DNA from 4 places in the Streptomyces sp. WZ-12 genome. Region 4 is predicted to be linked to each of the others. Evidence: riboswitches for the same ligand, from Rfam matches in the RefSeq annotation. Region 4 holds a riboswitch; each other region holds the start of a gene.
What was found. Region 4 has a riboswitch for cobalamin ahead of metE (5-methyltetrahydropteroyltriglutamate--homocysteine S-methyltransferase). Riboswitches for the same ligand answer to the same signal wherever they lie in the genome.

Region 1: it holds a riboswitch for cobalamin, as region 4 does, so the genes downstream of both, PV796_RS38940 (CoA-acylating methylmalonate-semialdehyde dehydrogenase) here and metE (5-methyltetrahydropteroyltriglutamate--homocysteine S-methyltransferase) in region 4, are expected to answer to the same signal.
Region 2: it holds a riboswitch for cobalamin, as region 4 does, so the genes downstream of both, PV796_RS28915 (cobalamin biosynthesis protein) here and metE (5-methyltetrahydropteroyltriglutamate--homocysteine S-methyltransferase) in region 4, are expected to answer to the same signal.
Region 3: it holds a riboswitch for cobalamin, as region 4 does, so the genes downstream of both, PV796_RS13915 (ribonucleoside-diphosphate reductase subunit alpha) here and metE (5-methyltetrahydropteroyltriglutamate--homocysteine S-methyltransferase) in region 4, are expected to answer to the same signal.

Annotation. Positions count from the first base shown of each region.
Region 1 is NZ_CP118574.1:8,861,913-8,864,104, forward strand. It holds gene PV796_RS38935 (ABC transporter ATP-binding protein) at 1-737, shown strand, start outside; cobalamin riboswitch at 826-999, shown strand; gene PV796_RS38940 (CoA-acylating methylmalonate-semialdehyde dehydrogenase) at 1,215-2,192, shown strand, end outside.
Region 2 is NZ_CP118574.1:6,685,268-6,687,459, forward strand. It holds gene PV796_RS28910 (cobyric acid synthase) at 1-462, opposite strand, end outside; gene PV796_RS28915 (cobalamin biosynthesis protein) at 459-1,436, opposite strand; cobalamin riboswitch at 1,567-1,699, opposite strand; gene PV796_RS28920 (hypothetical protein) at 2,032-2,192, opposite strand, start outside.
Region 3 is NZ_CP118574.1:3,326,979-3,329,170, reverse strand. It holds gene PV796_RS13915 (ribonucleoside-diphosphate reductase subunit alpha) at 1-874, opposite strand, end outside; cobalamin riboswitch at 1,039-1,188, opposite strand; gene PV796_RS13910 (GNAT family N-acetyltransferase) at 1,293-1,802, opposite strand.
Region 4 is NZ_CP118574.1:1,696,266-1,698,457, forward strand. It holds gene PV796_RS07255 (metal-dependent hydrolase) at 1-360, opposite strand, end outside; cobalamin riboswitch at 575-794, shown strand; gene metE (5-methyltetrahydropteroyltriglutamate--homocysteine S-methyltransferase) at 1,005-2,192, shown strand, end outside.

The DNA.
Region 1 (2,192 bases), 7.2 Mb from region 4:
CCGTCGAGGTGGCCGGTCGCACCCTGGTCGACGCCGTCTCGCTACGGGCCGGACCGGGCGAAGTGGTCGGGCTGGTCGGTCCGAACGGGGCCGGCAAGTCCACCCTGCTGCGCACCTGTTACCGGGCCCTGCGGCCGAGCTCCGGCCGCGTCCTGCTCGACGGCACGGACATCCGACACCTGCCGGCCCGCCAAGTCGCCCGCACGCTCGCCGCGGTGCTCCAGGAGATGCCCGCCGACTTCGGCCTGACCGCCCGGGACGTGGTGGCGATGGGGCGCGCCCCCTACCGCCGGGCGTTCCAGGCGGACGGCCGGAACGACACCGAGGCCGTCGGCTCCGCGCTGGCATCGCTGGGCGTGGCCGAACTGGCCGACCGGCGCTTCGACCGGCTCTCCGGCGGCGAGAAGCAACGGGTGCTGATCGCCCGGGCATTGGCCCAACAACCGTCGGTCATGGTGCTCGACGAGCCGACCAACCACCTGGACCTGCGCCACCAACTCGACGCCCTGCGACTGGTCCGGGCGCTCGGCGTCACGGCCGTCATTGCGGTCCACGACCTCAACCTCGCCGCGGCCTTCTGCGACCGCGTCTGCGTCCTCGACCAGGGCCGACTGCTCGCCGACGGCGCCCCGGAGGCCGTACTGACCGAGGAGTTGATCGCCGAGGTCTACGGCGTGCGGACGGAGGTCAGCATGCACCCGGTGAAGGGCAAGCCGAACATCGTCGTGCTGCCCTGACGGGCGCCCGCCCCGGCCCCCTGCCCGCGGCCAGGCAGGGGGCCGGTGTGCGGTCAGGGGTAGATTTACTAGGACGTCCAACTATATATTCGAGAGCGAGGCCCACGGTGCAGGGAAGCCGGTGCGAATCCGGCACGGTCCCGCCACTGTTACCGGGGAGCACGCCGTCGAGCAGTACGCCACTGACGTGTAAGAGGTCGGGAAGGCGGGCGGCGCGCGCCGATCCGGAAGTCAGGATACCGGCCGTGGGGCGTTCCGTGTTGTCCACGAGGATGGAGCAGACACGCATGGCACCGGTGCGTACCCGCGAGCCTGGTCAACCGCCCGGACGGGCGGGGAGGACCGCCTCCGCGGCCCCCGCCGCCTGAGCGGTCCTTCCGCCTTGCGCGATCCCGCGTCCCCACGGCCCGCCCGCCACCGCGCGCGGCGCGGCCCGGCGCGCCATCCCCGGATCCCACCTGACGAGAGCAGGCAACCATGGTCCGTGCACACACTCCCCAACCCGCCCGCGAACTCACCCACTTCATCGGCGGCAAGCCCACCCCGGGAACCTCGGGCGCCCACGGCGACGTCTACGACCCCAACACCGGCGAGGTCCAGGCACGCGTCCCGCTGGCCACCCGCGGCGAGACCGAGGCCGTCATCGCCGACGCGACCGAGGCCCAACGCGCCTGGGGCGAGTGGAACCCCCAACGCCGGGCCCGGGTCCTCCTGCGCTTCCTCCAACTCGCCGAGCGCGACAAGGACTCCCTGGCCCGCCTGCTCTCCTCCGAGCACGGCAAGACCATCCCCGACGCCCACGGCGACCTCCAACGCGGCCTGGACGTCGTGGAGTTCGCAGCCGGCATCCCGCACCTGCTCAAGGGCGAGTTCAGCGACAACGCCGGCACCGGCATCGACGTGCACTCGCTGCGCTCGCCGATCGGCGTGGCCGCCGGGATCACCCCCTTCAACTTCCCCGCGATGATCCCCCTTTGGCAGGCCGCCCCCGCCCTGGCCTGCGGAAACGCCTTCATCCTCAAGCCCTCCGAGCGCGCCCCCTCGGTCCCGCACCGGATCGCCGAACTGTTCCTGGAAGCGGGCCTGCCGCCCGGTGTGCTCAACGTCGTCAACGGCGGCAAGGAAACCGTCGACACCCTGCTGACCGACCCCCGCGTCGGGGCGCTCGGCTTCGTCGGCTCCACCCCGATCGCCGCCCACGTCTACGCCACCGCCGCCGCCCACGGCAAGCGCGCCCAGTGCTTCGGCGGCGCCAAGAACCACCTGATCGTCATGCCCGACGCCGACCTCGACCAGGCCGTGGACGCCCTCATCGGCGCCGGCTACGGCTCCGCCGGCGAACGCTGCATGGCCGTCTCGGTCGCCGTACCCGTCGGCGCGGACACTGCCGACGCCCTGGTCGCACGACTGACGGAACGCATCGCCCAACTCCGCGTCGGCCGCAGCGACGACCCG
Region 2 (2,192 bases), 5.0 Mb from region 4:
CAGGTCGGTGCGGCGCAGATTGATCTCGGCGGGGCTGCCAGCGCCCTCGCAGATCACCGCGTCATGGGTGCGCCGCAGCTCTGCCAGGCAGTCGGTCACGGTCCCGAGCAACTGCTCCTGCCGCCCGTCGTGGTAGCCACGCGCGCTCAACTCGCCCACCGGCTTCCCCAACAGCACCACCTGGCTGCTGCGGTCGCTGCCCGGCTTGAGCAGCACCGGGTTCATCAGCGCGGTCGGCTCCACCCGGGCCGCGGCCGCCTGCATCGCCTGCGCCCGGCCGATCTCCGCGCCCTCCCGGGTCACGAACGAGTTCAGCGACATGTTCTGCGCCTTGAACGGCGCCACCTTGACGCCCCGCCGCGCCAACCAGCGGCAGATGCCGGCCGTCACCACGCTCTTGCCGGCGTCGGACGTCGTCCCGGCCACCAGCAGCCCACCGGCCGTCTTCTCGCGCCCGTTCACCGGGACAGCCTCCCGTTCCCGTTCACCCGGCGGCGCCGCACGGCACCCGCCGCCAACCGTCCCGCCACCGTCACGCCCAGCGCCAGCGCGCTCACCCGCCGGGAGAGCCGCACCGCCCGCTCCACGTCGGAGACCTCCGGGGGCCGCGCCCCGCCGTTGAGCACCGGCCGGTGCTCCACCCGCCCGCCGTACGCCAGCGTGCCGCCCAGCCGGATGCCCAGCGCACCGGCGAACGAGGCTTCCACCGGGCCCGCGTTGGGGCTCGGATGGGCCCCGCCGTCCGCCCGCCAGGCCCGCAGCGCACCGCGCCGGTCCGGCCCGGCGAGGACCGTCAGCGCCGCGGTCAGCCGGGAGCCGGGCCAGCCGGCGACGTCGTCGAGCCGGGCCGCGGCCCAGCCGAACCGCCAATAGCGCGGCGACTTGTGACCCACCATCGCGTCCAGGGTGTTCACCGCCCGGAACGCCACCAGTCCGGGCACCCCGCCCAGCGCGCCCCACACCAGGGCGCCCACCACCGCGTCGGAGGTGTTCTCGGCGACCGACTCCACCACCGCACGGGCCAGCTGCGGCCCGTCCAACGCCTGCGGGTCGCGCCCGCACAGATGCGGCAACCGCTCCCGCGCCACGTCCAGATCGCCGACGTCCAGCGCGCCGCCCACGGCGCGCGCCTCCCGGCCCAACGAGGTGCCGCCCAGCACCGCCCACACCGCGGCCGCGGTCAACGCGGCCCGGGCGCCCGGGTGGTGGCGCACGGCGCGTTCCAACAGCGCGGCGCCGGCGGCCGCGCCGCCCGCGCACACCACGGCGTGGGCCGCGCCGTGACCACGGTGGTCGCGCCACAGCCGACGTTCGAGGGCGCCCGCGGCCCGGCCGAACGCGGCCACCGGATGACCGCGCCGCGGATCCGCCGCGATCAGATCACCGAGGAAGCCGAGGGCCGCGCCGCACGCGTATGCCGCGTGTTCGCCGCGCACCGGATCAGGCCGCCGTCAGACACCGAACGGGCCCTGCGGCAGCGGGCGATGAGGCTCTCGATGGGCAGCCGGGCATGGTGGTATGTCCTCACTCAGGGTCCTCGCCCTGGCTCGACGCGACGGCGACCAGAGTCTCCTGGCTCCCGGATCGGCGCGTCCCCCGGCCTTCCCGCCCGTACGTGGCGTACGGGCCGTGGCCCTCGTTGGAGGAGCGCTCCCCGGTGACAGTGGCGGGACCGCGCCGGATTCGCACCGGACTTCCTCTGCTGTCGCCGATTGGCCCCGGCAGTCCACCACGCCCCGCCACGCCCGTCAACTCGCCCTTGACCTGCGACGCAGCCCCACCGCCCGCCCTGTGTCCAAGACCACAGGGCCGCCGCCGGCGCCCGCCCGCCATCCCACCGCGCCCGTCCCGCGCACCCGCGCGCCGCCCGCCCCGAACTCCGGCCTGCGGAACGGGCCTTCGCGACGACCGGCGGCGCGACAGCCCGGTGGTCGCCCGCATCGCACGCCAACGGGGCGCCCGGCGGCCGCGGCTGGTGCCGCGCCCTCCGGGCGCCCCGTCCACTGCTGCCGGCCCGCGGCCGGCCAACCGTCAGGCGGCGACGATCAGATAGATCCCGTACGCCACCGCCAGCGCGCAGAGCGCGAACGCCGCCAGCGCCCCGGCGCGCGCCCCCGCGCCCGGTGCCGTGGCGGCCGCCGCGTCGCCGGGCGCGGCCGGCTTGCGGGAGGTGCCCACGATGCCGACGGTGA
Region 3 (2,192 bases), 1.6 Mb from region 4:
GCACGATGCCGTTGGAGTGCCCGTTGGTGCCGCGGATCAGTGAACCGCGGGCGCGGATCCGGGAGTACGACAGCCCGATGCCGCCGGCGTGCTTGGAGAGCCGGGCCACCTGGTGGTAGCGGTCGTAGATGGAGTCCAGCTCGTCCAGCGGGGAGTCCAGCAGGTAGCAGGAGGACATCTGCGGGTGCCGGGTGCCGGAGTTGAACAGCGTGGGGGAGGACGGCAGGTAGGAGAGCGTGCTGGTCATCCGGTACAGCTCGGCGACGTCCGCCAGCGCCCGCTCGGAGGCGTCCTCGGCCAGGCCGCAGGCGACCCGCAGCAGGAAGTGCTGGGGCGTCTCGACCACGTTGCGGGTGGTGGGGTGGCGCAGCAGGTAGCGCGACTGGAGGGTGCGCAGCCCGAAGTACCCGAAGCGGTCGTCCGCGCCGTCGGCCAACGCCCCGTCCACCAGGGCGTCCAGGCGCTCGGCGTGCGCGGCGACGAACTCCGCGGTGGCGTCCGCGATCAGTCCCTCCCGGTGGCCGACCGCGATCGAGGCGGAGAAGGACGTGGCGCCCTGGCCGGCGGCCTCCTCGGCGATGGCGAGGGTGAGCAGGCGCGCGGCCAGCTTGGAGTACTGCGGCTCGTCGCCGATCAGCCCGGCCGCGGCCTCGGTGGCCAGGGACCGCAACTCGGCCTCGTCGGAGCCGGGGTGGCGGCCGCGGAGCGCGGCGGCGGCCACCTTGCCCGGGTCGGTGGCGGTCAGGTCCGCGGTCAGCTCGGTCAGCGTGCGCAGCAGGGCGACACCCGGGCCGTCTTCGGCCACGGGGGGCGCGGCCACCGCGGGCTGTACGACCTCGGCGTCTGACGCGGGCTCCGTTGGCGCGATGGTCACCTGATGCTCTCCCTCACTCGGCGGGGGCCGGAGGGCGCAGCAGGGGCGGCGCGCGGGCGGACAAGGGGGCACCCCGCGGCGAACCGGGGGTGCGCGGGGCCGGCCGCGCTCCGTCCACCAACCCATCCCTCGGGGCCCGGACGTCTCGACGCCGCACCAGTGGCGGTGCGGACGTACCATCGGCAGGTCTTCGGACTCGTGAGCGCGTAGGACCCCCAGAAACTGGCCGTATCCTGCGCTCTCATACCGTTGCGGGACAGTTCCGGATTCGCACCGGATTCCCCTGCGGCGACAGCGAGGAAGAGCATACATCTTGTGTTGCTCCCCGCACGCACCCCCACATCTTGTGTCGCACCGCATGGCATCCCTACGCGTGTGCGAACGGCCGCACCGCCTGTGCGGGGCCGGAAACAAGCCGTCAGGCCAGCTCCCGAGCAAACGCCCACAGGCGCACGCCCGGCACCGGGTCCCAGTCCCGCCCGGCAGCCCGCGCGAACCCCAGCCGCCGGTAGAGCCGGTGCGCCGGCAGCAGGTGCCGCTGGCTCGACAGCACCATGGCGCGCAGCCCGAGCCCCCGGGCCCGCTCAAGGCAGGCCCGGACCAGCGCCTCTCCGACGCCGCGCCCGCGCCCCTCGCCGCGGACCGCCAGCATCCGGAACTCGCCCTCGCCGGGCCCGGCCAACTCCGCGTACGGGCTGCCGTACGCGGCGAATGTCACAGCACCCACAACCGCGCCGCCCGCGCCGTTCTTCCCATCCACGGCCACCCATATCTCGGCGTGCTCGGCCCGGTGCGCCACCCGCCGCAACACCGCCGCATACGGATCGTCCGCCCCGCTCAGCAGCCCGTCGGCCAGATACACCTCCACCACCAACTCCCCGACCGTCTCGAACTCCGCCTGGCGTATGGGCCTGATCGTGATGTCCATGGAGCCAGTGTGGGGAACTGTGGGGCGCAGCGGGCGCGTTCGCCGATGGTGATCACGTATTGACTGTCAGTGGGCTCGGCTACCGTCGGTTCCATGTTCCCTGCTCTGCCCGGTGGATGGCATAAGGAGGAGGTTCCATGACCGCGCTCGCCGATCGGCCGCACACCAGCACGGCCGACTTCGAAGAGGCCGCCCGGATACTCAGTCGCTTGGAAGAAGAAGCGCGGTGGGAGCTCATCAACGGGAAGGTGCAAGAGCAAGCCCATGCCGGACGGGGATCACGGACGGATCATCCAGTGGTTGCTGCGCATCTGCCTGCAGCACCGGCCCGAGCTCTTCCTGGACCCGAACCAGGGACTGAAGACGGAGCCACACCGAAACGGTCGCCTC
Region 4 (2,192 bases):
GGCGAGGGCCAGCAGGAAGAAGGTCATGCCCAGGGTGAAGGGTCGGCCCAGGTACGTCACACCGGCCCAGCTACCGAAGGTCATCAGCACCACGAAGAACAGCGAGTGGGTGGCGTGGCGGTGCCCGCCGGAGATCCAGGCCACGAACCGGCACAGGATCTTGGACACCGGGCCGAGGAAGTTGGCGATGGTGCCGTCGTGGTGGTCCAGGTCGGGCAGGAGCGCGGCGCCAGCGCACAGCACGGTGCCCATCAGGATTTCCTGGGGCATCAGATGGGTGTGCATCAGCAGCGGTGGCAGGAACGGCGTGGTGCCCGCGAAGAGCAGCGCGCCGCTCACCGCATGCGAATGACCCATCATGGTGCGTCGTCCTCCCCGTATGTGGCGCGTCGTTGACGCGCCCTCAGCCACGGCGGAGACGGTACCAGCGCGATCACGGCGGTGGCGCCACAGGGCGGCGAAGCGCGACCGCGGGTCGTTACCCCTCCCCGCCCCGTTCAATCCCGACGGGCACTTGTCCCATCTCACCATCCGCATACTGGACGACATCCGGCGCGCCGCGGCCCCGCCCCGTAAGGTGACCGGTGCAGCTGGTTCGCCCCGTCCGCCAGGCGGGAGGCGTCGCAAGAGGGAACCCGGTGAGAATCCGGGACTGCCCCGCAGCGGTGAGCGGGAACGACCGCCGTCATACGCACTGGACCCACCCGGGTCTGGGAAGCGACGGCCACTAGGAGCCTCGTACGACACGAGGCGCGCCCGCGAGTCCGAAGACCTGCCAACTGCCCGCGTGCGGACGACCCGTGCGCGGTATCCCGGTGACCTTCGAGGGCGGGTCGGGAGCACCCCGGACACTGCCCGGGGAGCAGGCACCAGACGGTGCCCGTGTCGCGCGCCGTGGCCTGCGCCGCGCCATACGGGTCGCCGCGTCCGGTGCGTCCCGTCACCCTTCGCGCTCTCGTCCCGTCCCCGGGATCTCAGGGATTCATCTCGCGAAGGAGATCTCCGTGACCACCAAGTCCGCAGCCGCGGCAGCACGGGCCACCGTGTACGGCTACCCGCGCCAGGGCCGGCACCGGGAACTGAAGAAGGCCGTCGAGGGCTACTGGAAGGGCCGGGTCACCGCGGACGCGCTGCGCGCCACCGCCGCGGAACTGCGCCGCACCACCTGGCAGGAGCTGGCCGGGGCCGGCATCGACGAGGTCCCGACGGGCGACTTCTCGTACTACGACCACGTCCTGGACGCCAGCGTCATGGTCGGCGCGGTCCCCGAGCGCCACCGCGCGGCCGTCGCCGCCGACCCCCTGGACGGCTACTTCGCCATGGCCCGCGGCACCCAGGACGCCGCGCCCCTGGAGATGACCAAGTGGTTCGACACCAACTACCACTACCTGGTCCCCGAGTTGGGTCCGGACACCGTCTTCTCGGCCGACTCCACCCAGCAGGTCACGGAATTCGAGGAGGCCCTCGCCCTGGGCCTGACCGCCCGGCCGGTCCTCCTCGGCCCGGTCAGCTACCTCCTGCTCGCCAAGCCGGCCCCCGGCGTGGCCGAGGGTTTCGACCCGCTCACCCTCCTCGACCGACTGCTGCCGGTGTACGCCGAGGTCCTCGCGGACCTGCGCGCGGCCGGCGCGGAGTGGGTGCAGCTCGATGAGCCCGCCCTGGTCCAGGACCGCACCCCGGCTCAACTGGACGCCGCGGAGCGCGCCTACCGCTCCCTGGGCGCCCTCGCCGACCGGCCCAGGCTGCTGGTCGCCTCGTACTTCGACCGGCTCGGCGACGCCCTCCCGGTGCTGGCCAAGGCCCCGGTCGACGGGCTCGCGCTGGACTTCACGGAGGCGGCCGCCGGCAACCTCGACGCCCTCGCCGCCGTCGGCGGCCTGCCCGGCAAGCGCCTGGTCGCCGGCGTCGTCAACGGCCGCAACATCTGGGTGAACGACCTGGAGCGGTCGCTGTCCGTGCTCGGCACCCTGCTGGGGCTGGCCGACCGGGTCGACGTGGCCGCCTCCTGCTCGCTGCTGCACGTCCCGCTCGACGCGTCGCTGGAGCGGGACATCGAGCCGCAGATCCGGCGCTGGCTCGCCTTCGCCCGCCAGAAGACCGCCGAGCTCGTCACCCTCGCCAAGGGCCTGACCCGCGGTACCGACGCCATCGCCAGCGAACTGGCCGCCAACCGCGCCGACTTGGCGTCCCGG